4 regions of the Paenibacillus amylolyticus genome follow, and region 4 is predicted to be linked to each of the others. Evidence: riboswitches for the same ligand, from Rfam matches in the RefSeq annotation. Region 4 holds a riboswitch; each other region holds the start of a gene.
The links. A riboswitch is a leader RNA that binds a small molecule or an ion and turns the genes downstream of it on or off. The one in region 4 is predicted to bind thiamine pyrophosphate.
Positions count from the first base shown of each region.

Region 1 (8,286 bases), 3.2 Mb from region 4:
AGCATGAGTTCCTGCGGACTGAGCAGGGCGCGCAAAAATGCAGCACGCTGCTGCATTCCGCCCGACAGCATATGAGGATAGGCCTGCTCGAACCCGGCAAGACCCACGCTGCTTAACCACTTTCGAGCCTCTGCAAGTGCTTCGGCCCGAGGTGGAGCACTTGAAGCTACTTCACCAGCAAGCAGTACATTATCTTCAATGGTACGCCACGGGAAAAGGGCGGGCTGTTGCGGCATATAACTAATCTTGCCACGCTGTCCCGTTACATTCTGACCGTTCATAAGTACTTGGCCTTCCTGTGGCTTAAGCAGACCGCCGATGATATGGAACAGAGTGCTTTTGCCACAGCCAGAAGGTCCAACGATAGCAACAAACTCGCCTTGCTCCACAGTCAGGGACAGGCCGTTCAGAACCGGTAGCTTGCTGCGCCGTTCACGGAATGATGCATGAACATTAACAACGTCCAGTGCAGGTGGAACCGGATCAGGAGTCGTGTTGGCAGGTCGATCAGGCGTAGCCGAGTTAAACTTTTCACCGTGCGTTGGCTCCATTACACTTGCTCCTCGTCCAGGCTGGACTTGTTCATCCTGTTGCAGATTCATATGGTCATCACTTCCTAATATACAGATTACTTCTTTACTACCGCTTTTGTGGCCGCCAGCGCACGAGCAGCTTCTCCAGCAGGGCAATGAACAGGAAGAGCAGCAAGCTGAGCGCGACAATAATCATGATCGCCACGAATAGGCGGTCCGTACGATAAGCCGACTTTTGCAACATCATATAATAACCAATACCCTTGTCTGCACCAATCCATTCGGCGATGATGGCGCCCATCACGCTATAGGTAGCGGCGATTTTGACACCGGAGAACACGGATGGCAGCGCATGGGGGAGCTCCAGCTTCCAGAAGATCTGATGACGCTTTGCACCAGCCATGTGCATATAGTTCATCATCGCCGCGTCAGTACGGGTCAAGCCGTCCATGGCCGCCACTGCAACGGGGAAGAAGCAGACCAGAATGATCGTAATCAGCTTGGGCAGTAGCCCGAATCCGAACCAGATTAACAGGAGCGGCGCGAGCGCGATGGTCGGAATATTTTGACTAAGAATAAGTAAAGGATACAGGGCTGACTTGAGAAAAGGGACCAAATGCAGTACCATCGCAATCAGTAATCCAACCGCTGTTCCAGCGGCGAATCCAATCAGCGTTAACTGAATGGTTGCGGAAGCGTGCATGCCAAGCCGTTCGGCCTGGGTTGCCGCTTCGCGGGCGATGTCGGACGGTGCAGGCAGCATCCATTTCTCAATATGGAAGAGGGAGACGGCTCCCTGCCATATCGCTATAAAGAGAATAACCGCCACAATGGGCGGCCATACACTTTTGAAATAGGCAGGCATTAGCGATACTTCTCCGTCAGGGTATCCATGCTGAAGCCGGTAGGGCTATGGGCGATTTTGATCTGGGAGATGATGCTTGGGCTGCCAGCCTCCACGAGTACCTCGTGCATTTTACGGACAACTTCCAGCAGTTCCTCTAGTTCCCCCTCCATCGTGGTGTCGAGCGCGTTCACCTGATATTTCAGGCCGGATTGCTGAATAACTTCAATGGCGCGATCAACGTAAGGATAAGAGTTCTCGCCATTTGGCGTTTTCGGGATAACCTGAATACTAAGTAGTGTGCTTGCCATGAGAGATCACGGCTCCTTTCGTGATAAATAAAATGAACTAATGACTGTTACACTTGCCACTTCGATGACAGAATAACCTTCCAATCGCTGTTATCCCCAGATTTTTTTGATTCCCTTTCTCTAAAGGGAAAATCCGGTGATAAAGGCGACCGCTTCGCTTTTTCACGTTATTTCTGTCCTCTCCGTCATCGTGTAAATATTAAGTTCGTTTTATATGAGAAATTTTATTGGGGTAAAAACTCGTTCGTATATGCCTTGCTCACATCGATCTGTTCATCCAGCAGTTTTTTGCTAAACATCCAGTCGGTGTAGTTCTGCCACACTTCCTGCTTTTGCTCACCCCAACGCGGGGCGTCATCCGTGTATTTTGGACTAAGCCACTTCTGGCTTGCCAGTACCAAGTCTTTATCCAAGTCCGGTACGGCCTTGATCAGAATGTTTGCTGCGTCTTCGGGATGATCAATTGCGTATTGATATCCTTCTGAAGTGGCTTTCAGGAATGCTTTCACCAACTCAGGGTCGTTTTGGATCGTCTGCTCGTTTGTTACTAGTACAGGCGTGTAGTAATCCAGTGCATCTGAATAATCCTTCACATATAACATGTCGATCGGTTCTCCGCGCAGTTCGGCTTCAATACCTGTCCAGGCGTAGAAAATCCATGCGAAATCGATATCCCGTTTCACTGCGGTGAAAAAGTCGGCATCACCCATGTTAATGTTTTTCACTTTGGATACATCGGCTCCGTCGCCTTCCATAATGGATTGCATCACGGCTTCTTCGACTGGGGAACCCCAACCGCCATAGGTTTTACCTTCAAAATCTTTCGGTGACTTGATATTCCGATCCGCCGGAGCAGCGAAACCAGATGTATTATGCTGAATAACTGCTGCGATGGAGACCAATGGAACACCCTGTGTGCGGGCTTGAGTTACACTCTCCTGATAACTTACGCCAAAAGGCACTTCATTCGAGGCAACCATTGTATCTGCGCCACCGGCACCTGGTTGTACAATCTCAACGTTCAAGCCTGCGGCTTTATAAAAACCTTGATCTACAGCTGCATACAGGCCTGTATGATTCGTATTTGGTGTCCAGTCGAGCACCACTTTAATATCTTTCAGGGCGGCAGTGTCACCTTCGTTGCTGCTTTCCGTATTTGTGTTGCCGTTCTGCCCAGCTGGGGCAGCTTCTTTGCCACCACATGCGGCTACAGTCACCATAAGCACGCATAAGAGCAACAATCCCATCGTTTTACGCCATTTCATCTGTGGTTCTCTCCTTCGGTATGTCCGGCCGATTGGCACGGGGTACTCCTTGGCTTCATATCCAATCATCTTGCATAAATCGACAGATTTATACCAGTTGAGATCTGGATAACGTCACTTTTTTTAGCTCTCTGGCTATATAAAAGAACATTAAAAAAGCGTCCCGTATTCCGGGACGCGTGCAGGCGTTAGAGAGGTGGCGTTCAGCCATAGGGCTGTGCCATTTCGATATACTCCGATTCCTACGCTGGCATGATCCAGATCAGGTCTAAGGGTTAGTATCTTGGTGGGATACACTCTCAGCCGGCCAATTCCGACTCCCCTGGGAAACTATGAAGTTACGGGCATTACTTAGGTGTAATTATAGGCCAGAGGGTAGGACCTGTCCAGTCATGAACTGGATAGGGACACGTATAAGTTATCAAACAGGCCGTTATACATATGTATAACAGCCTGTTTGGATGTGTTATTTTCAATAATTATCGTGGGGAATCATATAAGGCAATCTGACTGAGTGCAAAAGCATCGGATTTTGGGTCATAACCTACCTGTTTCTGAGTGGTTTCCAGATTTAATCGTTTAAACCGATTATTCGAGATCCCATGCAGTATGGTGAAGGGCTCCAGATCTGTAGTTGTAATTGCTTTGAACATCAAATCGCACAAGTCAGCCGGACTAATATACGCGCTCATATCCCTTGCCTCCAGCACTGGTCCGTCCGGTTGAAAATCATCATATGCACCTATACGTACCGCAACACTTTGTAAACCTTCGGTATACGCAAAATAGGAAGCGAGCGATTCTCCAAAACATTTGCTAACCCCGTACAAATTCCGTGGGCGTGTTGGCATGTCCGGATAGACTTGAGCATCAATGGGATACCCCTCAGTCGTCTGTGCACTGCTTGCAAGAATGACTCTTCGTACACCTTGGTCTTTAGCTGCACGGAATACATTAAATGTACCTTTGATATTGATGTCCAACAACGATTCATAAAATCCGGCATTCGGGGAAGGATCTCCCGCCAGATGTACAACCACATCCATGCCTTCGCAAGCATGCTGACAGGCTTCGGGGTCTGTCACATCCAGTGTCATGATCTCATGGCCGGTCCCTTGATACGTATGCAGTCTGTCGATATTTAAATCCGTTAGTCGCAGGTGAAATGCCTCTGACAAATGTTGGGACAAGTCACGTCCAATTTTTCCGGCTGCGCCAGTAATTAAAATGTTCATGAAATCAGCTCCAATTCTTAGCGCTGGAAGAACTCAATCCATTCCTTTTCAGGTCCATAGATGAAGAAATAGCGGTAACCGTTAGGCAGTGTAATAATCTCTCCGTCGATAAATTCGGCTTCGGTGGATTGAATGCGTTTGTACTCAGAATCAAGATCATCCACGTGGATCGCAAAATGGTGCACCGTACCTTCGGAAGGCAGCTTGTCGCTGTATCCTTGAATTAACTCAATCTCAGTCTCATTACTTCCATTGAAGCCAAGGAAGGCGAGCTGAATGATACCGTTGGTATGGGTCACCCGGTCTTTCAATTCAAGACCAACGATCTCCGTGTAGAAACGCAGCGTGGTCTCCAGATCACGAACGGCAATGCCGACGTGGTCAATGCGCTTTTGAAAACTCACAATCAAAAACCTCCTTATGTAGTGAATGTTTCTACCATTTTAAGGGATATCATAGAGCTGTACTACATGGTTGTCAAATATAGTTTTAATTTGGAAAAATCAGAATTATTCACAAAATGTTCACTTATGTGAAGGGTTTCCTCATCTCTATAATTACGAAGGTAAACAGAGAGGATGAGAGAATTGCCAACCAGCAAGAAGGAACAGATTATTTTCGGATTAATGATGTGTATAGGAATGGTCTTGGTCATGATGTTCTTCAATCTATGGCACAGTGGGTTACTCGGCAAGATGTCCCCGCTTGAGATACTGCTTCAATTCATATTATGTTTTGTCATCGCGTTTCTGGTGGAGTCTTTCATTGTTGGCCCTGTGGCGAGAAAGATTGCATTCTCCTTGCCCTTCGACAAGTCCAACAAGATTTTGGGTGTGCTCGTCATTTCATTTTTCATGGTGATTGGCATGGTTCTGATCATGTCTATGTATGGAATGATCTCGGCATATCTCGCTGATCAATTAAGTGGGTCATCCGTACTCCGTACGTATCTCCATACCATTGCTCGTAACTTCAGCCTGGCGCTTCCATATCAGTTAATCATTTTGGGACCACTCGTCCGATATGTATTCGGTAAATTCATCAAGGATAACGAGCCCGTATTGCCTGTCGTTAACAAAAGTGTGTGATTTGGCTGGCCATAAGTATTTCCTGGGCAATCTTGTGCAAATGAACAGATCGTATTATTACCTGTAATGAAAGGTGCTCTGAGGCAAAGATAGGATACTTTCCACCACGATTACAGCGCTAACGAATCGAGAACATCTTATTAGGCCAGTTTTTAGAGAATGAAAAATCTAACGAATCTCTGCGGCGTTATTATGCAAAAAACCTCCAACAAGGCATTTAATTGAAGCTAATTATCTATAATAACGTCTCTAGGATTCGTTAGATTTCAAATATGCAGAAATGGAGGGGAATAGCGTGTGCTAGGTTCGTTAGAACAGAGTAACACTACAAAAAAATGCCCACCGTCAGGTCATGACAGTAGACATTACAATTTCTTTAATAGGTATTTCTAATCCTCAGGACTGGATCGACACAGAACTGTTAAGTCGCAGAATTGGCTATATGTTTGTTCTGCCATTGATACGTGATTACGCTAATGACAAGCAGGCCAACTGCAAAGATCGCAAGCATCCATGCAGACTGATTAACGGCCAGATGATCAAGACTCCATCCTGTAGTCAAAGGCAGAATGGCACCACCAACCCCACCTGAGGCAATCAAAATGCTGGGTGTGGATTCTTCTGTTCCGGGCAGCAGTTTACTGGCGAAGACAAGGGCAATGGAGAATATCCCTGACATCGCCAGTCCAAGCAGTAAGATGATGAGAAATGCAGACCAGATTTGGTTTGTAAATGGAAATAGCATTAACAAGAGAACAGATGCAAGACAACTGTACAGGACATATACGCGGTATTGGAATTTCTCTGCGATGTATCCGGCGAAGAGTCGTCCCACGGACATGGCAATCCAGAAACAGGTGACACTAAGGGCTGCTCCGGCTTCCTTCATGTTCATTTTCTCAATCAGAATCGCTGGCATGAAGTTCGCAAGACTCATCTCTGTGCCAACATAGAGGAAGAAGAACAGAACGAATAATACCAGAAGAGTCCTGTTACGGCCACGATAGGTTGGACTTGATGTACTTGCAGATGCGGGATGCATCTCACCCGATGTCCCAGCAGAGTGCGTATTTACGGAAGCTTGATTTGAACTCTGTCGCTCTAGAAACTTATCGAGTTCACCGAATGATCCTTTTGCCCAGAAAACAAAGGTCAGCGCTGCGCAGATCGCAACAACGAGAAAGGAGAGACGCCAGTATCCGGCAGCAATCAGACCGCTGGCAATGAGCGGCATGACCATCGCTCCGATCCCGAATAACACTTCCAGTCGACTCATAGCAACGGCTGTATTGTCTTTGATTGCAGCGATGATAATGGTGCCAATAACAGCTTCAACCATTCCGAATCCAAAGCCGGCAGCGGGTGCAATGACGAACATCCAGCCCCATGGTGGCAACAGCATATAGGATAATTCTGCAATACAGAGTAGTGCTGTGGCGATTAACAGACCCCCGCGTTTACCAAAGCGTCTGTTCAGCCATGGAGATAACAATACACCACCGAGGAATCCTGCAAATTGAGCAAAGATCAGCGTTCCGCCTTGGCTATAATCTTTGCCGTAATGTTCAAGTGCAACCGGTAGAATGGAACCGAGCACAACGTGGGCAAGTCCGATCAGGAAATAGGACAGACATCCGATCCAAAGTAATTTTTTCATAAAGAACTCCTTCTACTTATATACATAAATTGAGGATCACAATAAAGTGCAATCTTGAAGACAAAGTCTATCATAACAGGACATGTTAAGTTGTGCCATGAATTCCTGATCGATACAGAAGGTTGCAATCTGGTCCGGCGTTCGTATATACTGAGACCAACAATTACAGATCGGACCATGCCGTTGAAGAGCATCCAACTCGGAGGCGTTTTCGCCAGGGGAGCGATATTTCCCCAAGTTAACCGGAACCGCCCGTTATCGCGGACCAAGAGGCTGGAAGCAGGATTTCCTGATTCAGCAAGTTGGGTGGCACCGCGAGCAGAGCGCTCCTCGTCCCAAGGGATGAGGGCGCTCTTTGTATTTTTACAGCCAAAGGAGACGGTGACCATGTTAGAAATGAAATGGATTCGGGCACATGCAGAAGAGGTTCAGGCAGCGGCAGACGGGAAAAAAATCAAGATCAACATTCGCACATTGTTAGAGCGGGATGAGGAACGTAGAGCACTTTTGCAGGAATCTGAAGAAGGACGCAGATTGCGCAATACGTTATCCGGGGACATTGGCAGACTCATGCAAGCGGGGAATCGGGAACAGGCCGAGGGTTTGCGGGCTCGGGTGAAACAGATCAATGAACAGTTGGAACAGGTGGAAGCGAGGCTCGCCCCTGTGCAGGAGGAAGTAACCAAGCTGCAATGGCTGGTACCCAATATCGTATCTCCGGATACCCCAAAAGGTACGTCAGACGCGGATAATGTGGAGCTGCGACGTGTGGGAGAGGTGCCAACGTTCGAGTATAACACCAAAGATCACGTGGAACTTGGGGAGTTGCATGATGTGATCGATATTCCTCGTGGAGTTAAGATTGGCGGTACGCGAAGCTATGTATTAAAAGGCGCTGGCCTGTTATTACATCGGGCAGTACAGCAACTTGCGCTGGATCTGTTGCTGAAGCACGGGTTTACACCGATGGAGGTACCGCTGATGGTCAGGGAGGACGCACTGGTGAACACCGGATTCTTCCCAACCGGTCGAGATCAGGTCTATGAACTCGAAGGGGAGAACAAGTGGCTGGTGGGAACTTCTGAAGTGCCGCTGGTCTCGTATTATGCGGATGAGATTGTTGATGTTCAAGAGCCTGTGAAGCTGGCTGCGGTATCGACGTGTTTCCGCAGTGAAGTTGGCTCCGGCGGACGTGATGTACGCGGATTGTATCGTGTGCACCAATTTGCCAAAGTTGAGCAGGTCATTCTCTGTGCCCCTGATGCGGAAGAATCGGAGCGCATGTTGCAAGAGATTACGGGACACGCCGAAGAATTGCTGCAATTATTGGAACTGCCGTATCGTGTTGTCGCT
Region 1 is NZ_CP145892.1:486,535-494,820, forward strand. Features, by position in the region: gene V6668_RS02335 (ABC transporter ATP-binding protein) at 1-602, opposite strand, end outside; gene V6668_RS02340 (ABC transporter permease) at 640-1,398, opposite strand; gene V6668_RS02345 (thiamine-binding protein) at 1,398-1,688, opposite strand; gene V6668_RS02350 (ABC transporter substrate-binding protein) at 1,913-2,953, opposite strand; TPP riboswitch at 3,175-3,287, opposite strand; gene V6668_RS02355 (NAD(P)-dependent oxidoreductase) at 3,433-4,188, opposite strand; gene V6668_RS02360 (VOC family protein) at 4,206-4,592, opposite strand; gene V6668_RS02365 (hypothetical protein) at 4,776-5,276, shown strand; gene V6668_RS02370 (MFS transporter) at 5,698-6,933, opposite strand; gene serS (serine--tRNA ligase) at 7,321-8,286, shown strand, end outside.
Region 1: another riboswitch for thiamine pyrophosphate. It lies ahead of V6668_RS02350 (ABC transporter substrate-binding protein); the one in region 4 lies ahead of tenA (thiaminase II).

Region 2 (8,286 bases), 2.9 Mb from region 4:
AGTACCCTTGAACCCAGGGGTAGTTAATGTGTCGCTGATTCTGCCTAATCCCGGACATGCCATCAATATTCATGATGATTTCCGGGAGATGGCTTCGATTATTGCCGAGTCGCTAACGCCGTGGTCGAATCAGGCGCAGACAGGTGAGGTTCAGGGTGCTTTTTGCCCGGGAGATTATGATGTCAGTGTAGGTGGCCTAAAATTCTGTGGTATTGCCCAGCGCAGGCAGGCAAAGGCGTATATTATTACTGCTTTTATCATCGTGGACGGTCAGGGAGATCAACTGGCAGCGGACGTGCGACAATTCTATCAGCATGCAGCAGGCGGAGCGAGTGAAGGATATCCCGATGTTCAACCTGGCACGATGGCAAGTCTGAACGAATTGGCAGGTGTACCTTCAGCTGCGGCATATACTGGGGCTTTGGTTCGGACACTGCGCGATCGCTATCCGCAGGCGGAGACCAGCAGGGTGCTTAGCGTTGGCTCTGAAGAAGTACGCCTGACAGCTGAGCAGATGAAGCTGCGCTACGATTAACACTTTTTACTAGGGCTTGGAATTGGTTAATAGAGATGATATGATGTGATTTCGGAAGGAGAGTGTTAGGATGGACACATTGAGATATACGTATTTATATGAGGTTGTATCAACAGGCGAAAAATCCGAGTTCAGCCAAATGGCAACAAGCAAGGAAGAGGCTGCTGCACTGATCGTTGCACGTATAGCCGATCTGGAGTTTACAGATGAGTCTGATATCAAGCTGGGCGATCTGATCTCCATTAGCAAACAGGTTGGCGACAACTATGTGGCTTGCGAGGGCTGTGCTTCTTAAGTGAACATTTAGAAATAGGAAGTCTCTCAAAATACAAGCAAGTCTCTTTTTACAGGAGACTTGCTTTTTTGTATACACCAAAAGAGATATCGTTCAGTCATTCGGCTGGAGATATCTCTTTTTTCTCTAATCCATCTAACCCCAATATTAATAAGGCGGCCACAACAACTTGCGTGCTGTTTCGTAACGTTCGGCAACAGCGGGCCAGTAGACCACATTCCACCAATCCTCGATATACTTTTTGCGTTCGTTTTGATGTTTCAGATAGTAAGCGTGTTCCCACACATCCAGTGGCAGGAGCGGTACGATATCGGACTGGGACAGGTTCTGGTGTTTTTCCGCCTGCAAAATCTCCAAACGATGTGCTCTCGGGCTCCAGACAAGCATCGCCCAGCCACTGCCTTCCACCTTGTTCGCAGCTTCCGTGAATTGATTCTTAAACGCTTCATAACTTCCGAAATCTCGCTTGATCTGCTCTGCCAGCATACCGGAAGGTTTGCCGCCGCCAGCAGGGTTCATAATTGTCCAGAATATCGTATGCAGGTAGTGGCCTGCCCCGTTGAAGGCAAGTTCACGTTCCCAATGTTTGATGAGTTCAAAGTTATTCTTTTTTCGCGATTCCGCCAGCTTCTTCTCTGCTACATTTAGTCCGTCCACATAAGATTGATGGTGTTTGTCATGATGGATACGCATCGTCAGCTCATCAATATGTGGCTCCAGCGCATTGTACGCATAGGGGAGAGGCGGCAGTGTGTGTCCTCCAATGGGAACCGGCTTTTCTTTTACAGGAGGTGCTGTAGAGCTGGGTGTGGCTTGTGTTGTTCCGGTAGAAGGCGTTTGAATGGTTGCGGATTGGATCTGAGCTGAAGCCGCAGGTGCATTTATATTTCCCTCTGGAGAAGTTGGAGCTTCTGAAGCTTGGCGATGGACGCTTCCTGACTCTGACGTATGCAACGCATTTTTCAGAAAAAGTGATGGCTCCGAATCCGTTTCACGCAAGATGCCCGGTTGGCCAAGCGTATCCAAAACGCCCAGAAAATACTCCGATTCGCGGATAAAATGCAGAATGAGTACTTTGGCAAGCGGAACAGCTTGCACAGCAGCACTTTGCTCCAGAAGAACATACAGCTGTTTGATGAACTCCCTCGATTGCTTACGAGCTGCCGCCACAAGTTGATCGATACAACGAACGATGTAGGGGGCTGGTGGATGGGTTGCGGGCAATAGCTGTTTTAAAAGCTGATTGGCTACTCGCTCACTGTTTGCAAAGGTAACCTCCCATTCCTCCAGTAGCTTGACGTATGGGGGCTCCAGATCAGGAACCAGGGCACGAATGACGAGTGTATGTTCTTTCTCCTGCTCTTTCCAGAAACGGATTTCCTCCAATGTCCGCAGAGGCAGAAGGTGACCATATTCATACCAGTTCATCTATGTTGAACCTCCTTCAGATGAAATTCATTGCATGCAGACCCTCTGTTCATGCGTCCCAAGAGTATATTCTCCGAGCTTGTTGTCCTATGAGTGAAAAAAAAAGAGCCCCTGAGGGCTCTGGAATCAACGAAAAGTTCGGTGATTGAAATTTGGTTATTCTCCATTATTCGTGTTTTGCACATCGTCACTGCTTGTTTTCGTTACATGACTCAGGAAAGTTGAGACACGGCGCAGATATTCCTTTGGATGCTCCCGGAAGATCAACTCATGATGCGCATCCTGGACAATCCATACATCCGAGTACGGATTGGTCTGGTTGGCGGCGAGTTGCTCCGCAATTGGATAAGGCGCCTTCTCGTCCTCTGTACCATGGATGAAGAAAATCGGGAACGGATAATCTTCCTTTTTCACTTCCTGGTATGGAATCTGTTGTAATCCGGTACCATTCAGAACAGGGAACAACAGTTTCATGATCTCCAGTGTAGGCTGACGTGGCAGATCGATCTGGTTGTGAATGTTGTGGTACAGCGTATCTGGCTCCAGCAGGAACGCACTGTCCAGAATCATTGCATCCACTTCCTTCGTAATCAGTCCGGTTTGTAACGCTGTACCGGCACCCATCGAGAAGCCCCAGACAACCAGTTCCTGCGCACCACGTTGCTTGGCGAACTGGATCGCACCGAGCAGTTGCTGTGACTCAGCTTTGCCACCTGTGGCTACAGCTTTGTTCACCTGTGAGGCGAAGCCATAATCGAACATGACCACGTTAAACCCAAGTTGATGGGCATAATGTGCCAGGTCATACATGGGTACCCATGTTTCTTCACGATTAGCACCATAGCCGTGACTGAAAATAATCGTTTTGCTTGCAGCATTGTCAGCAGGTATATACCATCCCTGCATCGTGCGGCTGCCATCCGCTGCCGGGAACGTGATGTCTTCATACTTCATGTTCTTGGCTTGCATCGGATTGGAGAAGACAGGCGCTACCGTTGGATTGGATAATACCCATGCGATATAACCATGCAGTGCAATAAAACAAAACAGTAGAAAAAATACAACGGAGAGCAGCAACGCTACGATAATATGTTTGAACCGAATCAGCCTCGGTGATAGGGAAGAGGGCAGATCGGACACTTTTGTTTGCAGCGGGGCTTCGCTCTGGGATGATTGATACATGAATGCCCCTCCTTTGAAGTTCAGTTGAAGATAACAACGACATGTAAAGAGAATTGCGTCGATTTCAGAGCCTGCTTCAGAGCGATATCTTAATGTAATATATCATTATCGTATGTTCCAATATAGTCAAAGTCAATTGATTGAGGGCATTTGTTACGCAATTGTTATATAGTTCTTAAGATATATGGGTAACATTACCTTAGTGTGTAAATTACAGGGGATTAAGTCTTATAAAAAGGAAAAATTTTCAGGTTGGCCTATTTTGATTTTGGCTCTTTTTGGTTTACAGATGAGACCGTTTCTCATATAATTTATGTAACCAAGTTTCATGTGATGAAACATGAGGAGGGCATTATGCCATGGAAGATCGCAAGTTAACCGTCCGGGCTGTGGAACGGGCGCTGGATATATTATTATGTTTTACCACACGCAGTGATCTGGGACTCACCGAAATTGCCAGCCAGATCGGCCTGCACAAAAGTACAGTCCACCGTTTGATGGCTACGCTGGAGGATCGAGGGTTCGTGATCCGCGATGCAGCAACAGAGAAGTACCGACTTGGCATCCGAATCTGGGAGCTGTCAGCTCATATGTCCCGCAGTGATGATCCCGCTATTCTGCTGTTGCCTGCGATGGAGCGACTGAGAGATCGATTGGGGGAGACCGTGAGTCTGTACCTGCGTGATGGGAGTGAACGGATTCGTATTCAGGCGGTGCAAAGTGATCAGGCGATCCGCCGAGTTGCTCCCGTTGGTGTTAGACTCCCGCTATCTGTGGGGGCTTCCAGCAAAGTCCTGATGGCGTTTGCCACGGACGAGGATCGTGAAGAACTGATGAACGGGCCGGAATGGCCGGTGTTTATTGATCCCGCGGTGTATTTAGCGCAGATGGGAGATATCCGGGATAACGGATATGCCACAAGTTACGAGGAACGTGAGCCGGGAGCTGCCGCGGTATCTGTACCGATTATGGATCGCAGAGGCAATATTGCAGCTGCCCTCTCGGTCTCAGGACCTGTCAGCCGACTTTCGCAGGAGACATTGCATGAATACGCACCTGTGTTGAAGGATGCTGCTACGCAAATGGGGCTCATGTTATCCTGATGTTGATGTAAGTTTTTTCTCCAATAGAGTTTGATCATTTGGAATATAAAGGTTGTTTTTATGTTCCGGTTGCGCTACTCTGTAATGGACGGCCCAGCGGGGCCAGCTTCATTGAATATGAACGGCGGCTTATGTAAGCTGCAACTAATTAACGTTACTGGGGGAGTCCGAATTGTCCGGACTGAGACGGAATCGCATGAGATTCCGGACCCTTTGCACCTGATCTGGATCATACCAGCGTAGGGAAGTAATCGGCGATATGACCACAAACCACCACATGATGTGACCCTTGTAGGGCTCTGTTAAGGAGCTGCGTAAAGGTGCATTATTGGTGATGGACATAAAAGTCGGTTCCTTCGGGGGCCGGCTTTTTTATATACAGGGAACGGGCGATATAGTGCGGACTCTATGGGCTTCTTTTTCACTAACCTGCAAAAGTGGGCTTGGATGATGAGAGAGAAGTCACCATAGATCCATGATCTGTGGCAGCCTCCGTCTGTTGTTAACTGTACATGAAAAGTGTCTCCCCTGGTCTGGTGTAGGATCGCTCTTTCTTCTCTGCATTGCGCATGATTTGGGACAGGTACGTAAGCGAGCTAATGATCAAACCAACCAAACAAGCGACGAACACTGAGGAGGAGACAAGCGAACATGAGTACAGGAAATCAAACGGGACAACAAGCGACGGAGCAGGGACATAACGATCAGCAGGTGGAAAAAGAAACAGGAGCGGCCGGACGGGTCCAGCCCTTTCCGGGCAGCCGCAAAGTCTACATTCAGGGCTCACGGCCGGACATTGCTGTACCGGAGCGTGAGATAGCCCTTCATGACACGAATACTCCCCAAGGGGTGGAGCATAACGAACCGCTGCGTGTCTACGATACGAGCGGCCCGATGACCGATCCCGAATTTCATGCGGATATCCGCGCAGGTCTGCCATCCCTGCGCACACGTTGGATCACAGAGCGCGGCGATGTTGAAGCTTATCAGGGCCGTACAGTTAAACCGGAGGATAACGGACTGAAACCCGGAGGGAAGAGAGCCGGCGCTGAAGAGTACCCCGGATTACGTGGCAAACCGCTGCGGGCACAGCCAGAACGCTGCGTGACTCAGATGCACTACGCGAGACAGGGAGTCATTACGGCTGAGATGGAATTCGCCGCCATTCGTGAAGGCGTGGAGCCGGAATTTGTGAGACAGGAGCTGGCGAGTGGACGGGCCATTCTGCCATCCAACATCAATCACCCGGAGAGTGAGCCGATGTTGATCGGTCGTCATTTTCACGTGAAGATCAATGCCAACATAGGTAACTCTGCTGTATCTTCTTCCATTGAGGAAGAGGTGGAGAAGATGACCTGGGCGGTACGATGGGGATCGGATACGGTGATGGATCTGTCCACAGGCAAAAACATTCATACCACCCGGGAATGGATTATCCGCAATTCACCTGTGCCGATTGGTACGGTGCCGCTGTATCAGGCGCTGGAGAAGGTGAATGGCGAAGCGGAAGCGCTGACCTGGGAGTTGTACCGTGACACACTCATTGAGCAGGCAGAGCAGGGCGTGGACTACTTTACGATTCATGCAGGTGTACTGCTGCGTTATATCCCCATGACCGCCAAGCGAATGACAGGTATTGTGTCTAGGGGTGGTTCCATTATGGCAGCATGGTGCCTTGCGCATCATCAGGAGAATTTTTTGTACACCCATTTTGAAGAAATCTGCGAGATTATGAAAAGGTATGATGTGGCGTTCTCACTGGGAGATGGACTTCGTCCAGGCAGTATCTACGATGCGAATGACGAAGCTCAGATGGCGGAACTGGCCACGCTTGGGGAACTGACGCAGATCGCATGGAAGCATGATGTGCAGGTGATGATCGAAGGCCCGGGTCATGTGCCGATGCATAAGATCAAGGAGAATGTGGACTTGCAGATGGAGATCTGTAAAGAAGCACCGTTCTACACACTTGGGCCGCTAACGACCGACATTGCGCCAGGATATGATCACATCACATCCGCCATTGGGGCAGCCATGATTGGCTGGTTCGGCACGTCCATGCTCTGTTATGTTACGCCAAAAGAACATTTGGGCCTGCCCAACAAGGATGATGTGCGGGAAGGGGTCATCGCCTACAAGATCGCAGCTCATGCCGCCGATCTGGCGAAAGGCCATCCGCGTGCTCAACGCCGCGATGACGCATTGTCCAAGGCACGTTTTGAGTTCCGCTGGCGGGACCAGTTCAACCTGTCACTGGACCCGGAACGGGCATTATCCTACCATGACGAGACGCTGCCAGCAGAAGGGGCCAAGGAAGCTCATTTCTGCTCCATGTGCGGACCAAAGTTCTGTAGCATGCGCATTACGCAGGACATTCGTGCCTTTGCCGCAGACAAAGGGTTGTCCGAGAATGGGGCTGTAGCTGCCGGGATGCAGGAAAAGGCCGAGGAATATCGGACACGCTCCTAGGCGCCGGTACAGCGCAAGCTGGGCAGTCTGAAATAGAGATAAAGCCGTTTCTCTCTGTCATTGCAGAGAAGAACGGCTTTTTTTAGTTTTATGTCATGTATGTATTCTTAACCATACTCAGCCTTTATCAGAATTAGCTTTGTGATTAAGTGTGGTCCATATCTTATACAGAATTCCTGCGATAACGAATAAAAGAGCATCACTGAGTTTTGGTGCTCCTCCGTATAGAAATGCGGAACAGGAAAAACCTACTATAAACAGTAAAACAATATAGAGGAATCGCATATTAGTTCACCTCGTTAATTTGTGGTGTTACTAAGTAAGTGAGTTCATAGTTGCATAGTTTCAGATAGAACTTGTTACTTCACTCCAAATCAGCAGCTACTGTCGAGCCAAGCCCAAATCCTTCTCCAAATACGTTGCAAGCAATGCCAGCGGGCTATGGATCTGAATACCACGATTCGTTGTAACTTGTGCAGCAGCGGGAGCCATAGACAGCTGGGCTGCCACTACCGTTTTACCCGGATGCTGCTCAGCAATCTGCTGTAAGCCTTCACGTACCGCTTCGAGATACCCTTGCTGATCTCCACGCATAATCAACTCAAATGTCCCAGGGATGCACACCGCTTCCGTCTGAGATGTCTTGGCAACGTGTAGTTGCCCATTCTCATCCTCTTGCTGTAATACCCGATTCAACCGTGCCATCGTTCCTTCAACGGTTGCCGGATTGGTGAATGCTATTATGTAATCTCCTGGTACTCGCCGCATCTCCTGCAATAACGGATCATCTATGCCGATCACAGGCACAGGGACCTGTATGGCTTCCTGCTCCAATGCTGTCGCAAACAGGGTACACGTGACCAGAATGGCATCGGCATGACACTCAGCGATCCATTGGAGCGTCTGGGCTACCTTCTCGTGAATGACGACCGCGGAAAAGTCAGCGTCATGTTTAAGACGGTCCAGACCTGGATCGACGTAATGGACCAATTCAACTTCATAAGGAGCAAGCGTCTCTTCAATTAAGGCGATGTTAGAATAATGAGCGTGAAAACAACCAATGGTGATCATGTGCTAAGTCCCCTTTTACAGTTCGTATATGTCATGGATCTTTTAGATATTTAAACCATTATAGAAACATGCCTGAGAACTGTACAGTCGTTTATTGCTCAACGCCAATAACCGCCCTTCCGCCAAGCTGCGGAAAGACGGTTGATAACCTGACTCGACTAGGGTCGGTCCGGTGTCCATTTTTATCTAAGGGAAGGAGAAGT
Region 2 is NZ_CP145892.1:751,202-759,487, forward strand. Features, by position in the region: gene V6668_RS03500 (lipoate--protein ligase family protein) at 1-535, shown strand, start outside; gene V6668_RS03505 (hypothetical protein) at 606-830, shown strand; gene V6668_RS03510 (Fe-Mn family superoxide dismutase) at 978-2,258, opposite strand; gene V6668_RS03515 (alpha/beta hydrolase) at 2,415-3,440, opposite strand; gene V6668_RS03520 (IclR family transcriptional regulator) at 3,800-4,543, shown strand; TPP riboswitch at 4,693-4,806, shown strand; gene thiC (phosphomethylpyrimidine synthase ThiC) at 5,195-7,012, shown strand; gene V6668_RS03530 (hypothetical protein) at 7,394-8,083, opposite strand; gene V6668_RS03535 (hypothetical protein) at 8,266-8,286, opposite strand, start outside.
Region 2: another riboswitch for thiamine pyrophosphate. It lies ahead of thiC (phosphomethylpyrimidine synthase ThiC); the one in region 4 lies ahead of tenA (thiaminase II).

Region 3 (8,286 bases), 2.6 Mb from region 4:
TCACGCGGAATATTTCGGTTTTCCAGAACAAATGCGATCTCTTCATCTGTAAATGACATACAGAACTGGGTATCCGGATCTTGAAAGACCACTCCTGCTTTGGCGGGAACCTGAATATCATCACATTTCATCGGAATCTCAACCGAACGTGGAATTAAACCGCTCAAAATTTGCAATAACGTCGATTTACCGGAGCCACTTGGGCCAAGCAACAGCACTTTCTCTCCTTGACGCACAGAAAGAGACAAGCCTTGAAATACCAAGGCTTTCTCTCCCGGGAACTTGCATCTTAGATTTGTCACACTTACCGCTTGCGAATTCCCTTCCCCGTTCATCTAATCCAGCGCCTCATAATCTTGTTTGGATACCGGCCTGAGCGAACGTGTTACACCGGTGAGTTCCAATGCTTTGGCAAGATAATAAGCGAACACTCCAGCAATCAGAATACTTCCAATGAAGCGGAACCCGATAAATAACGTATAATTCCACGTCGAGAGTGAATCAATATACCCGTACTGGTAATCCAGCAAAAGCGAAGCCGCTGCAGCTCCTATGGCTGCAAGACAGGTAACAAACAGATTCGTTTTGCGATAGAAAAATGCTGCGAAGAATATCTCAGCTCCCAATCCTTGCAACAGGCCATACACCAGTGTGGACATGCCCCATTCACTACCCAAGAAAGCACTTACCGTTGAAGCCGCAACTTCGGCAAGAATAGCCACGCCTGGTTTACGAATGATAACAAAAGCAAACGTGCCCGCCATAAACCACATGCCGTAGATCATCTGCTCCGCATGAACACCAAATGGTTTCATCAAGTCATATGTAGGTCCCCATATCTTGTAAATCACCCCAAACACTACTGCGATCACGATGGTTACCAGAATATCCGTTAGTTTCAATCGCTTGTTGCCTGCTGTTGTTGCCATGTTCTCTACGTCCTTCCTTTGTTCCCTGTGGGGGTTATCACAATAAACGAAAAAGCCTCCCCGGTTCCGGGCAGGCCTCACGCACAGTGGACAATCTTCACAATGATGTATTGGATGGATGTCGAAAATACGGAATATCAACCAGCCCCCCTCCGTCATGGCAGATACACCACCACAGTTCAAAGAGGTCTGTTGTTCATCCACGTTCATTCCCACAATTCACCCTTACATATCGCAAATCCATGTTCTCTACGCTGGCATTACCCAGATCAGATGTACGGTCAGCGGCACAAGGCCACTCTCTCAGCCCAACTTCATTGAGCTCCCGGTTCACTTATTTCATTGCTTCTAATGTACATCAGATGGGTATTTGTGGCAATGGTCTCTACAAAAATCAAAAGTTGGCATAGGAAAAGGCATCCCCCTGGATGCCTTTTGGACATACTTCACAATGTGAAATAGCTACCTTATCCGTACACGCCTTCAATCCGTATTCCAAGGTATCCCTGTTCTTAATATTGCGTGTTCCCAGACTGGCTCGTTTTCCCCGAAGCAAACCCCTTGAACAACGTTGGTACTTTGGAATAACGGGTATTCGTAATTTTCCCTTGTGATGTGCTGCTGTCTGTACGCATAATCGAATCTTTTACATTGGAAATGTTGGAGTTATCCAGCGTCATGTTAACTGCAAAGGAAGTTCCACCATTTTGGCGAACCAGTTTGCCAATATCATCTGCACGGAAATTTTTGATGTTAATTGTTCCAGCTGCATTCATCTGGAACACTTTATCATAAGCCTTATACGCTGCCCCACCGGTAATGTTAACCGTTCCGGCAGACTTCAATGTCAGTGCATCCTCGCCCACGTCCTGCCAGACCACATTCGATATATTACAGTTGCCATAACAGTGAACACCATCAGCAGCTGGTGATCCAATGTTTACGTTTTTGAGCGTGGCCCCTGCCTCCAGACGGAAGACTGGCTTCTGATTTTCTGCTTGAGATCCGTCGCCCAGTGTGGAAGGATTAGCTACAAATGTTTTGCCTTGACCATCATAGGTCGTGCCCTTTGGAACAACAATAGTTGAATTTACAACCGTAGGCGCAGCCGCAACCGGAACTGCACCAAATATAGAAGCAACCAAACCAGCGGACAGTAACAACGTCAACATTTTTTTCATAACTTTATTCCTCCCTTATTCTCTCGTTTTTTGGTAGTGTACAGTCTGGGCTTGTACTGGAAGTTCGCCAGAGGTGCACCTCTGTCCGAACCACAACCTAATCCTACCAAATAAGGAAGGTAACTAGAATAATCATTAGATCAGATATATCATGACATCGTACAATCCCTGTCATATCGGCATTTTTTGCATGCTAGGTCTCTCAAGCAATATGCTCATATCAACCTCTGGTATGCTCATTTGTAACGTTGGTACCCCTCACTTAATCCCCAATAACAAAGAAAGACCACTACATTTGTCTCCAAATGTGTGATCTTGAATGTCTTCTGGCTTGCTGTTATAAAATATCAGGCTCCGAATCTCTTACGATAACCGCACTTTCGACACAACTCTTCCACAGCTTCCCGCTTGGAGAAGCCATATACCAGATTGTTCGCTCGCTCACCCTCAATAATCTCCGAGAATGACTTCTCGTGCACATTACCCAGGTTAATCACACCCTCGCCATCGAGACAGCATGGAACCACCGTTCCATCTACAAGCACAGCTGCCTGACCGCGAAGTGCATGGCAAAAGCCTTTACCGTCATCTTCAGGTGCATCCAGACTTGGCCACTGGAACTCATGGTCCTGATTCAGGTATACATTCGGGGCAATTTTGACCCCGCTACCTGGAACTACTTTTTCCTCAATGCGGAAATCCAGATTGAACTCACGTTCCAATACTTCAAGGGTCTCCCGATTTCGATTCATCTGAGCATTTGTGAAGTTATCCTGTGTCAGATTCCACAACCGAAATGAGATGATGACATTGTGCTTAACGGCCTCGTGTACAAAGGACAAAATATGACGCAGGTATCCGTCACGGTCTGTTGAACCTTCATGCCCATCGAAACTGTGCAGGGAGAAATTCATCTGCCGCAGCGCTGGTTTGCCAAGCAATTTATGCTGAGTCTTGGGCAGCAGTGTACCATTCGTTGTAATGTTCACCTTGAGTCCCTTCTCATGTGCGGAATCGAGCAACAGATCTATTTTGGGATGCAACAAGGGTTCGCCTTTGACATGTAGATAAATATGATTGGTGTGTGGTTTAACTTGATCCAGTATATTGTTGAAGACTTCAGGGTCAATGAATCCTTTGGCACGCTGTGTCTGCGGACAGAAGCTGCATGCCAGATTGCAGATACTCGTGATCTCAATATATACTTTTTTGAACGTTTTCAACTCGGGTCCCCATTCTGCCTAGGAGGGAGAACAATCCCACCTGCATTTGTGATCCGGCCAATATGCGCCACCACTATTATATCGGGTTAGGGAGCCCAGGTAAATTGTTCAGTTGTTCGGGTCTGACTCCAAGTTCATCTCAAGAATTCCATCATGCTGCCTCTTTACAGTTCATGTTCAAGTGATATATGCTGAACACACAACTGCATATCTTGAACTTTTGCACTAGGGGAGCCTTGCGGCTGAGACGAATATGACTATTCGGACCCTTTGAACCTGATCTGGATCATACCAGCGGAGGGAAGTGGAGCGGCCTTTTAGTAAGCGGAATTTTTCATGTATGTGAAGATAAATTGCGGATTTAACTTACAGACCCACTCATTTCTCCGGAAATGGGTGGGTCTTTTTTGTTCCTTTTGCAGAGTATAGGATGCCGTTGTTATTGCAGTAGTCTGACATCAAGGGGGTGAGGATCAGATGGATAACCATGTAACCATTCACAACGTAAGCTTTGCTTTTCCCGAAAAAAAAGAGTCCCCTGTGCTCGTCAATGTGTCACTTCAGGTTCAACAAGGAGAATTTGTCTCGCTCATCGGCTCCAGCGGATCAGGTAAAAGCACACTCTTCAAGCTGCTCGCAGGCTTGCATGAGCCAACCGTTGGCACCATCGATATAGCTGATGTCCCGCAAGGACAACGGCTCGGACGAGTCGCCTATATGCCGCAGAAAGATCTGCTGTTATCCTGGCGTACCGTCATGGAGAACTGCATGCTACCTGCCGAGCTTGCACCAGGCCGACAGGACAAGGACAAACTACGAGCCGATATCATCGCAGGATTGGCAAGGTTCGGCTTGTCCGGTTATGAGCAGGCCTATCCAGATGAGTTATCCGGCGGCATGCGGCAGCGGGTGGCATTGCTGCGTACCTTGCTTACAGGCGGGCAGCTCATGTTGCTGGATGAACCCTTCGGTGCACTCGACGCCTTAACCAAACGAGAAATGCATCGCTGGTTGCTGGAGCTGTGGGAGGACTTTGGACAAACCGTGCTGTTCATTACCCATGACATCGAGGAAGCCCTGCTGTTAAGTGACCGTATCATTCTGTTAACTCCAGGGGGGCAAGGTCAGCAGTTGCGGGAGATGACGGTTCCTTTACCACGCCCAAGGCATTCGGACATGATCTACGAACCAGCTCTCGTGCAGATGAGGCAACAACTGGAGGAACAATTACATGCAAAATGATAGAGCTGAGGTTAGCGTTTGGACGTGGTGTTCAAAGTGGCTCTCGAAATGGTTTTCCCAATATGGTTTGTTTATTCTGCTCATGTTCTTTTTACTGGCGATCTGGGAAGTGATTGTGCGTATGGGATGGGTGCCCTCCTTCATCATTCCTGCACCCACGGCCATCGTAAGCTCACTGGTTGAGCATCGTCGTCTGCTGTTGACTATCCATCTACCTGCTACCTTTATGGAGGTTATTGTTGGTTTTGTCTTGTCCATAGTGACTGGAATTACTCTGGCAACAGGCATGCATATGAACCGATCGATTGAAAAGGCCCTATATCCCTTCATCGTGATCAGTCAAACCATCCCGCTGATCGCCTTGTCCCCCGTATTTATCTTGTGGTTTGGTTACACGTTGTGGAGCAAAGTCGCGGTGGTATTCTTAATCGCATTCTTCCCCATTGTAGTCAGTACCTACGATGGACTCCGCCAAGGCGATCCAGAGCAGCGTGAACTGCTGCTCACCATGGGCGCCAGCAAGTGGGATATTTTTCGCAAACTCCAGGTTCCGCTGGCACTTCCCTCTTTTTTCTCCGGGTTAAAGATGTCAGTGGTGTACTGCGTGGTTGGGGCAACGATTGGTGAATGGCTCGGTGGCAGCAAAGGTCTCGGATACTTCAGCCGCCGCATGTCCAGCAACATGAACACGGATGCGATGTTTGCCGCTATTGTGCTGTTATCCCTGCTTGGGATCGTTTTGTTTGTACTGATTGCCTGGCTGGAGAAACGGTTTAACATACGGCGTCATCGTCATGGAGGCAACAGAAAAGTTGGATAATACTTAGACAGAAATTAGATGTAAATACAGTAGTTACAATCAAAAAAAAAAAACATATCTTATGCACAATTTCAGCAGCATCTTCAATCAGTTCATTGTCACATTGTCGTTAACATGCTGTTGCCCATTTTCTACAAATCAAAACGATGAAATGAGGAACTTCATTTATGAATAACAAAGGTATATACTCCCTGCTTCCCATCATACTCATTAGCCTTTTGCTGATCGTTAGCGGATGCAGCACCACAGACACTAGCCAAAATAGGCCAACAACAGATTCGGCAACCAATACACAGCAAACAGATCCGTCTGCAACCGAACCAGCATCAGACGCCAAAGATAAACTGTCTATCATGCTCGACTGGTACCCGAATGCAGTACACTCCTTCATCTATGTGGCTCAGGAAAAAGGATACTTTGCAGACCAAGGTCTGGATGTTGAAATTCAGATGCCTGCGGATACCAATGATTCACTCAAACTTGTTGCTGCCGGAAAAATTGATCTGGCTCTAAGCTACCAGCCCCAAATCTTACTCGCTCGTGGTGAGAACATTCCTGTACGTTCCATTGCTGCTGTTGTTCGCCACCCGCTTGTGCATCTGTTGACCGAAGCGAATGGCAACGTAAGTTCACCCAAAGATCTTGAAGAAAAGACTGTTGGTTATTCCTCCATTCCTCTGTACGAAGCGATGGTACGTACGATGATCAGTAAGGATGGCGGCAATCCCGACAACATAAATCTGGTCGACGTTGGGTTCGATCTGATTCCTTCGCTGGCTTCCGGACAGGCGGATGCAATTATGGGTGGTTTCATTAACCATGAACAATTGATTTTGGAGAAAGAAGGACATGCCATGAAATCAATTAACCCCACCGATTATGGCGTGCCTGATTATTATGAATTGGTCCTGACTGCAAGTGAAGCTGGCATTGAAGCGAAAAAAGACCAACTTACCCGGTTCGTCAAAGCGGTCCAGGAAGGACAAAAATATGTGACTGAGCATCCAGAAGAAGCCTTGAGTATTCTGCTCGCTCATGAGAATGAAACATCACCGCTTGACCCGGAGATCGAAACCAAAAGCCTGGCAATTCTGCTACCACTCATGAATGAAGAAGGCCAACCATTTGGTCGGCAGGAAATGGAATCGTGGGAAAATGTACGTGCATGGCTCGTTGAACAGGATTTGATTCCTGAATCGGTGAAAGCCGAGGATGCTTTTATTACTCTGCAAGGAGAGTAAATAAAGGAGAGCAACGCGAATAAAGGAAAAGTGATTGAACATAAAGGGAATGAAAGCAATGTGATTAAAAGCAAAGTTAGCAAAACGTAGGATCGAATGCATGAAGTTTTGCGAAATGGAATTGGCCTGAAGCAAGCATCGGAGGATCAGAATTTATAACAATCCTAAGTGGCTTGATGTGCAATTGGGCAGCTTGATATGCGTTTGGGTGGCTTGTTGATATGTATTTGGTAATGTAATTAGCGCTTATCTTCAAGCCTACTGGGAGCTGAAACGCTCCTTAACTTGATCGAAACAGAGCATGCTACGACTGCTAACGAATCTGAGGCGTCCTATTCAGGGATTTGGAGCGGTTGCAGAAATCTAAAGAACCTGAAACATGTTATATCAGAATAAATAGCTGTTTGCAGCGTTTTGGTCAGGAGATTCTGGGAATAACGTGTCTGATGTTCCTTACATTTCAAAAGGAGGACCTGACAGCCAAATAAGACGTCCTGTGTTCTTTAGAAACATCGTCTGACCAGTCGTGCCCCGATCGATCGTGCCCCAATCAGTTGGGTATCGACCAGCCTGGACTTCAAGACACTGGTTGGATGCTAACATCCATCACAGTATTGCTTGCCTAAGTTTGGAGAAATTCACTCTGTTCACTTTCTGTATTTTGTATCGTTTCGTTTTTTATTGTTTCGCTAGATATCGATCAGAATGATTCAATTTGTCTATATCCAGTTCCAAAAATCCATTTTAGTGAGTTATGAAATTAATTTAGATTTTACGTTTCTGCTTTTCCCGCATTAATGCATCTGGCTGTTGTTAGACTCTGCGCCCCAACTCAACAAGGGAACTCATATCCAATTATTCTGTTGAGTGACTCCAGATATCGGACTTCCGCCGATCGGGTTACTTCAAAACAAGGAGGAAATTATATGTCTTATCTGGAACGTGTTCGTACGCAAAATCCGCTGGTACACAATATCACTAACCTTGTCGTGGCTCCCTTCACAGCCAATGGTCTGCTTGCACTCGGTGCGTCCCCTTTTATGGCCTATGCTCATGAAGAGGTGGCTGATGTCGCCAAGATGTCAGGAGCCGTCGTACTCAACATCGGTACTCTCGATGACAAAGTCGTTCAGGCGATCCGTCTGGCAGGTCAATCGGCTAATGCGCATCACGTGCCTGTGGTGCTTGATCCCGTCGGCGCAGGCGCAACCACTTATCGCACGGAAACCGTGCAGCTACTCGTTCGTGAACTTCGTCTCACAGTACTGCGCGGCAATGTGGCAGAGGTCGCTAATGTCATCGGTGAGAGTTGGAGTATTAAAGGTGTGGATGCAGGATCAGGTGAGGGCGACCGAATCGGCATTGCCGAGCGGGCAGCGCATAAACTTGGCTGTGTCGTGGTCATTACCGGAAAAGAAGATATTATTACTGATGGACAATCCACATTCCTCACGAGTAATGGTCATGCCCTGCTCACTCAGGTCACAGGTGCTGGCTGTCTGCTCAGTTCAGTGATTGGCGCTTTTACAGCCATAGCGGAATCAGGAGCCGATCTTCTAGGCAGTGTTGTTGAAGCGCTAGCGTTTTATGGTGTAGCAGCTGAACTGGCGGCAGAGCGGACAGCTCATCAGGGGCCGGGCAGCTTCCAGA
Region 3 is NZ_CP145892.1:1,014,431-1,022,716, reverse strand. Features, by position in the region: gene V6668_RS04655 (ABC transporter ATP-binding protein) at 1-335, opposite strand, end outside; gene V6668_RS04650 (ECF transporter S component) at 336-929, opposite strand; gene V6668_RS04645 (pectate lyase) at 1,442-2,110, opposite strand; gene V6668_RS04640 (radical SAM/SPASM domain-containing protein) at 2,458-3,333, opposite strand; TPP riboswitch at 3,551-3,653, shown strand; gene V6668_RS04635 (ABC transporter ATP-binding protein) at 3,811-4,575, shown strand; gene V6668_RS04630 (ABC transporter permease) at 4,565-5,395, shown strand; gene V6668_RS04625 (ABC transporter substrate-binding protein) at 5,563-6,636, shown strand; gene V6668_RS04620 (hypothetical protein) at 7,090-7,239, opposite strand; gene thiM (hydroxyethylthiazole kinase) at 7,563-8,286, shown strand, end outside.
Region 3: another riboswitch for thiamine pyrophosphate. It lies ahead of V6668_RS04635 (ABC transporter ATP-binding protein); the one in region 4 lies ahead of tenA (thiaminase II).

Region 4 (8,286 bases):
AAGGACGTCTGGGCAATTCGGCGAAAGATTTTATATTTCAACACATGGTGAAGGAGCATCCGTTTGAATACAAATGCGCGGAGATGATTAAAACCTACGTGCAGAATATGCTGGATATCTCCATATCAAACGAGGAATTATTATATTTGATGATTCACATAGCTCGAATTGTGCAGGAGGATCAGGGTCACGAGGGACGATTATAAAACAAAGTTTATATGCCTGTTAGCAGACAGGAAAAAAGATACTTTCTAACGATGACCGTTTTCTCGTATTTTATCGGGAAACGGTCTTTTATTTTTGCAAATATGTAGCGGTTTTTTGATATCCCTTGCGAACGAACTCCAGCTTCCTAAACTCACACGGGATTACCAAGTGATAACATTTTATTGTAATTATTGTAAATTTATTATATGTAAGCGCTATCCAAAGAGCTATAATCTATTTATCTGGATGTTAATCCGTTCAGAAATACTTAGACCCAATCAAGAGGAGGAATTGTATGAAACGGTTACGTCAATGGAATATTGCAGCCTTGGTTCTTGTGCTGATACTCGCCATGCTTCCATTTTCGAATGTCTCACATGCAGCCAAGGCAGTTACGGAAGTGGAGGGAGGTCATTTGAGTACAAACTTTGAAGACGGTACACTTCAGGGATGGACTCCACGTACAGGTAACGAAAGGCTGACAGTGACACAGCAGGAGGCACACGAAGGTCAGTCCAGTATGCTGGTCGCCAACCGTGAGCGTTCCTATCATGGACCGATGTTATCCATGAAGGATCTGCTTAAGCGTAACCAAGAGTACGAAATTGCGGCATATGTAAGACTTACTCAGGAGCCCACCACGGATCAAACACTACAGCTCACCACATATAAAAAAACAACTGCCGAAAGCTGGAACCCGATCGGTAGCGTGAAGATTGCCAAAGCAGAATGGAACACATGGCACAAGATCACCGGAAAATTTCAGTATAGTGATGATCCCACTGAATTGAATTTGTTCATCGAAACACCCTACATCTCTGAAGATAGCGTAGATACGTTATCGTTCTATGTGGATGATGTATCATTTACTCTGGCCGAGCAACTGGAGATTGAAGAAGATATTCGGTCTCTGGAGGACCTGTATCAAGATGATTTCCCCATTGGTGCAGCGGTGTATCGCTGGCAGTTGGAAGGCGCATATGGACAACTGCTCACAAAGCACTTTAACAGCTTGACCGCAACCTATGAGATGAAACCGAAGTACATGTCTCCTTCCGAAGATGTTTATGAGTTCGAGGCAGCCGATCAATATGTTCAGTTCGCCGAGGAGCATGGTATGGGCGTACGCGCACATGCGTTGTTGTGGCATATTGATGCAGCAGAGTGGATGTTCAAGGATCCTCAGGGTAACCCTGCGAGTCGAGAATTACTACTTGCCCGGATTCAGGATTACGTTGAAACCGTCATGACCCGATACAAAGGTAAGATCTATGCCTGGGATGTGGTAAACGAGGCGATTGCGGATAGCAATGGTGATGCCAACGGTTTACGTAAAAGTCCCTTTTATGAACTAATCGGTCCGGATTACATTGAGAAAACCTATGAATTCGCTCGTGCAGCCGATCCGAATGCCAAATTATATTACAACGAATACTTCACGGAAATCCCTGAGAAAAGAGAGCATATGTATCAGTTGGTCAAACGACTGAAAGAGAAAGGGCTCATCGATGGTGTGGGTTTGCAATCCCACTATAACCTGGAATCCCCGTCCATCAAGGAAATTGAAAAAACGATCAACATGTTCGCCGAACTTGGATTGGATATTCAGATCACGGAACTGGATGTGGATAGCGGAATTCCATTTGGTGAAGAGATGTCCGATGAAGTTGCAGTAAAGCAGGCGTATCGATATAAGGAACTGTTGGATTTGTACAAAAAACACAAAGACCACATTTCTTCAGTTACCTTATGGGGACTCCAAGATGAGAAGTCTTACAACAACCAGGCTATGCTGTTTGATTCAGCCCTGAAGGCCAAAAAGGCATACTGGGGACTCGTGGATGAATCCAGTTTGCCTGTGTTGACGCAGAGAGCCGTCTCACTTTCGGGTAAACCGGATATCAAAAAACAGACACAAGATCCGCTCTGGAACAAAGCGGTGTCTACTCCACTGAAGGGTGACTCTACGGGATCAGCCAGTTTCCGCACCTTATGGGATCATAGTAACCTGTATATCCTCGTGGATGTTCAGGATGCGAAGGCAGATGTGAATGACAGAGTAGATATCTTTGTTGATCTCAATAATGGCAAGACCACTTCATATGAAGCAGATGACCGACATGTAATCATTAAGCGGTCGGGCAAAGCTGAGGGTGTGGAGCAGCGTTCATATCGTGTACGCGAGACCAAAGCCGGATATCAGGTTGAATTGTCCATTCCGTGGGGTGGTATCCAAGTCGGATCAGAATATGAAGCCGGATTGGATATCCGTGTGACTGATGGCGGTTCAAGTGGGACACAACCTTATAATCCACTGTACTGGAATGATCGAACACAATCTCAGGAACAGGATACAAGCAAATACGGCGTGATTCAACTCGCCCCTATGCCCAAATCTGCACAAGCTGTGCAAGGGATTGTTCAGATTGATGGGAAGAAAGACACATCATGGAATAAGGCTGCACCATTTGAAGTAAAACGGTTGAACCAGAGCGAAGGTGCAGAGGCAGTGGCTCGCGCAATGTGGTCAGGTGAGTATCTATACCTGCTGATCGACGTCACTGATCCAAACATCATTACAGATAGTATCAACCCATGGGATCAGGATTCGGTTGAGATTTTCCTGGACGAGAATCACCAGCGCACACCGTATTTTCAATATGATGATGCCCAGTTCAGAATCAGTGCAGACAATGTGGGAACCTTTGCAGGGGGTGCCTCACCTGGACGCCTTGTAAGTGCTGTGAAGAAAACAAATAAAGGATATCTCGTAGAAGCCAGAATTCATTTACAATCATTGACGCCCAAAGCAGGAAATGTTCTCGGTTTCGAGCTCCAAATTAACGACAACCAGGGCGGAGGTAAGCAGAGCGTAGCCAAGTGGAATGATACGACCAATGAGAGCTGGAGAAATACTTCCCAGTACGGAATACTCACTTTTGTCGGAAAGAACAAACTCGGGCATTAAACCATCGGCAGTAGTTGCAAGAATAGAAACCATCATAACAGTGGCTGAAACTCAACCATTGTTGTGATGGTTTTCATCGTTTACATACGTCACCAAAGGTGATGAGGGGCGATACAATCTTCCTTGACTATATTTAACAGCCCTTGATATACTAAATGGATGTTATTTTATCTTTTATGGGAATAGGAAAGTAATCAACTACATACAACCGTTTGCGAGGGAGCCTTAACCGGCTGAGAGGGTGTTAAACCGACCTTACCTGATTTGGATAATGCCAACGTAGGGATGCAACGATGAAACGCTTTACTTGGGTAGCTCATGCGAACCCCCTTGTTTTAGTGTATTTGTCTGCGAAACATCCTATGGATGTTTCGTTTTTTTGTTTTTAAATACGTACATTATGAATTGGAGGAACACATGTTGACTATTTCAGAGAGACTATATCAGGCAGCACAGCCTGTGTGGAAGGAATGTCTTGAGCATCCCTTTGTTAAAGGAATCGGAGATGGTTCCTTAACGGTTGAACAATTTCGTTATTATTTGCTGCAAGACTACTTGTACCTGTTCGATTATGCCCGCGTATTTGCACTAGGTATTGTCAAGTCGCACGACCCCAAATTGATGCAGTTTTTTAGTGAAAACGTAGATAACATCCTGAATGGTGAAATGAAAATTCATCGTTCTTATATGGAGCGATTAGGAATTACAGAGGATCATGTTTTCCAGGTAAAACCTGCCCTGAAAAATGCAGCCTATACTAACTATATGCTCTCTGTTTCCCATGCGGGAGGCATAGCAGAAGTACTTGTATCCATTCTGGCCTGCTCATGGAGCTATGCAGAGATTGGTCAAGTCCTTGCCCAAAAGCCAGGTGCAGCTGATCATCCTTTTTACGGAGAGTGGATCACAGGATATGCTTCCTCTGAATACAACAGCAACAATCAATCCCTAGTGACGTTAACGGATAAGCTATTAGAAGGCTGTAGCGAGGGAACGTACCAACGGATGGAGGATATTTTCGTGATGTGCAGTCGCTTTGAACTTGATTTTTGGGAGATGTCATGGAGGCTGGAGTCTTGAGTTCACTGGTAAAGTAGAGAGCAGCTAATCAAGGTGAGTACAGAATAATCAGAACATGTTAGCCCAAAAATACATGATTAAACATTTGAACAACAAGCCCTGATATAATAAGCAAATAGCAACTATCTATTTTCTGGAGGTGAGGCTATTGAAAACAATCGGAGTAGGATTCTTACATGGTACGGCTCTATGCAAAGCCAGTGAAGGATATGGCAATGCTTTGCATAGAGCCTGGGAATAATCACATTGCCAACGACGAATCGTAATATTCCACTAACTGGCTTTGCACCTTATTGATCTATTAAATAAGGAGTGAGGCCCATGAAATATTCAAAAGCCGAGTCTATTTTTCCAGAAGAATTGTTACGTATCATTCAGGAATACGTTCAAGGGGAATTGGTTTATATCCCAAAACCCAAAGAGGCGCACCTGAAATGGGGCGAGAAAACAGAGAGCAAGAGCAGGGTCTCTGCTCGAAACGCTGAGATTAAATCCTTATTCCGCAATGGAGTCAGGATAGAGGAGTTAGCGGATCGGTATTTCTTGTCCTGCGAAAGCATAAAGAAAATAGTCTATACAAAAAACTAATCAAGGAACTAGTGAAATCCGCTAACTCGTCGTATCGACGGTTTAGCGGATTTTGTGCAAAGATGACTTAAGTCATCTTATACATAGTAACCGCACCTCTAAATCGATAGACTCAAGTTATGGTTGTTGTGATAAAGGACGGCCGGACCATACAAAGAGGGGTAACGAATGAACGAAATCATAAAAAAGAAACTGCTGGACAAAAATGAACTGCTCATTAACATGGTGATTGAACGTGTAAAAAGAGATTTTCTAGAGGATATCGCCATTATTGGGCTTACTGGTTCATTTAGCACCGAGGACTTTCACGAGAAGAGCGATCTTGATTTAATTATCATTAATAATACAGAAAAGGGATGGGAAATATCTGACTGCTTCATCTTGGACGACGTTGGGTATGACATCTATTGCACGCCATGGGATTCAAGAATACAAGAGCAATCCACCTTGGAGAGTCCCAACGTATCGAGCCTAACCGACCTGAAAATACTCTACTATGCAAAGCCTGAGGATTTGGAGAAATTGAACGACTTCCAGCAAAAAGCTCTTGATGCACTTGCGAATCCGATAGGAGAAGTGTGTCTTAATCGAGCAAATAAATGGATCGATCTGGCTAAGCAAGCATACAGTGATACGATGCTTGGTGAAGATATCGGTTCAGTGCGATATGCATCTGCTGGGGTTCTATACAATCTAGTCAATGCCTTGGTCAGCATGAATAACACGTACATCAAACGAGGGATCAAGCGATATTTGGAAGAGATACGTTCGTTTCGTTATGTTCCGGATGATCTCGAATCCTTATACATGTCAATCATCGAAGCTCATACCATAGAAGATATCCGAATCACATCTTTTAATATGTTGAATAGCGTTACGAGGTTACATAGCACGATGTGTGATAACTTCATTGTTAAACCGGCTCCGACCTTTGATAATCTTGGAGGAACATACGAAGAACTGTGGTGCAACTACCGTAATAAAATTTTGAACAGTGTTACAACGAACGATGCTTCCTACGTCTTTCTTTCAGCCTTTGGAGCACATGAGTATCTTGATGAAATGGCCATGGAGAAAGGAACCAAGAAATATGATCTTATGCAGTACTTTGATGCCAGTAATTTACCAGTTATGAAAGAGAAGCTCCTTGAAGTGATGGATGATTATCTAGAAGAGTATGATAAGGTCGGCAGAAAAGTCGAACATTTTACAACCTTCGAGCAACTATATGCCCATTATATGAATCATTGACCTTACGTTCCAGGTAGTAATAAGTCCGGGAATTGTACACAAGGAAAAAATCCTTTTACAATGATTGGCAGTACGTTATAATACAATCACCAGGTAGATTACCCAACAAAAAAGTGAAATATTGTAATATCTAGTCACACTCGGCTCATCATAGTTCTTTGAGCCGCTTATTACAACATAATAGATATCGGAGGTATGGTTATGGTCAAGAAGAAAATTTCCACAGCCCTCAGCGCAGCTTTAATTGTTTCTATGCTGGCTACTGGCCTAATAGTCACTATCCAAGGTAACACAACGTTAGAGGTAGCGAAGTCAGCAGGGGATAAAAAGGTTGAAGTTGTTAAAGCATAAGCGAGCCGTTAATTTATTTAGAACATGTTAAGAGACAAGAGCATATACCTATTGAAGTCGCTATTTTAGCGGCTTTTTTTGTTTTATCGATAAAATTGGGTTTAATACTAACGAATATTTTGTTGAACAAGTAAAGAGAATTTTAGATGTAACCATTTTTACATTTGTAAACCATTAGGTTTAAAGCAATAAAAAAATGATTAAGTCAACTTAAGTGAAAAATTGTTTTTTTCTATAATCAATCATAAATTGTGCAAATGTAAACTAAGATAGATATATACATAAAAAAATAATGTTCATTTAAACAAAAATACTTTGACAAATGAAAACGAGTGGCTTATTTTGTTAATAAGGAATGCAAATTACTTTTTTTAGATTTTAAATAGCCTTAAGGGAGCGTGAATTAAATTAAAAAAGTACATCTATCAGGTGAAAATAGTATCAGCAAAGGTCCAGAAAACTTTATTTATAAAAATGAATACAGACCGCAAATACATTATTCCCCTAAGGGAAATTGGATTAACGATCCTAACGGAATGGTTTATTACGAAGGAGAATATCACCTTTTCTACCAATATACTCCCCATGATACGCAGCCTGACTTCGGCAGAATGCATTGGGGGCATGCAGTAAGTAATGATTTAGTACATTGGGATGAACTCCCACCAGCCATCTCGCCTGGGGAAGATGGAGCGATATTTTCGGGAAGTGCGGTAGTCGATAAGAACAATACAAGCGGATTCTTCAACGAAGCAGGATCAGGATTGGTTGCAATTTATACGAATAATGGTAACAACGCTCAACCCGGTAAAACGCAGGTTCAAAGCATCGCTTACAGCAAGGACAAAGGTCGAACCTGGACAAAATATGAAGGTAACCCTGTTTTATTCCCCACGGAGACGCTAGACTTTCGAGACCCAAAGGTATTCTGGCATGAAGAATCTTCAAACTGGGTAATGGTTCTTGCTGTAAGCGACCGTGTAGAATTTTACACATCTTCGAATCTTAAGGATTGGTCTTTTGCAAGCGGTTTCGGTTCTGATATTCCGGGCATCCATCGTGGAATATTTGAATGTCCTGATGTTTTTAAACTCCAAGTGGATGAGGACCCTAATACCACTAAATGGATTCTGACACTAAGTGTCGGAGATAGAAATGGCGTAAATCCAAACGATTCAGAACCACCCGCAGGCGGTTCTGGCATGATGTATTTTATAGGTCACTTTGATGGTAAGGTTTTTACACTAGATGAAACATTGGAATCATTCGATACAATCCAATGGATAGATTACGGATCTGACTTTTACGCGGCCGTGACCTGGGATGGTATACCGAATGAGGATGGGCGAAAGATTTGGGTCGGCTGGATGAATAATTGGCGTTATGCTTCCACTCTTCCTTCTAAAGAATGGCGTGGCCATATGTCCATCCCACGAGAGATTCAGCTCAGGACGTATTCGGAAGGACTTCGCTTAATTCAAGCACCCATAAGTGAGTTAAATCAACTTAGAAGATCAATTCTGTCTCTACAAGACATTACGATTAAACCAGATATGAACGTTTTGTCTGATGTTTCTGCTACAAAGATGGAAATTATTGCGGAATTCGAAATCGGTAATGCAATAGAATTTGGGTTCAAGGTGCGAAAGTCTTCCTCTTCCAACCAGGAGACAGTCATCGGATATAATGTCTTGAATGAGGAGTTGTTTGTCGATCGAACGAAGTCAAACGCTGTTGATTTCCATCCCGATTTTGCTACAAAACACAAGGCCCCTATGAAGCCAGAGTATAGACGGATACAGTTGAGCATCTATGTTGATTGGTCAAGTGTAGAGATCTTT
Region 4 is NZ_CP145892.1:3,640,985-3,649,270, forward strand. Features, by position in the region: gene V6668_RS16170 (PRD domain-containing protein) at 1-206, shown strand, start outside; gene V6668_RS16175 (endo-1,4-beta-xylanase) at 503-3,175, shown strand; TPP riboswitch at 3,382-3,479, shown strand; gene tenA (thiaminase II) at 3,593-4,255, shown strand; gene V6668_RS16185 (CD3324 family protein) at 4,577-4,843, shown strand; gene V6668_RS16190 (nucleotidyltransferase domain-containing protein) at 5,012-6,094, shown strand; gene V6668_RS16195 (hypothetical protein) at 6,296-6,445, shown strand; gene V6668_RS16200 (glycoside hydrolase family 32 protein) at 6,886-8,286, shown strand, end outside.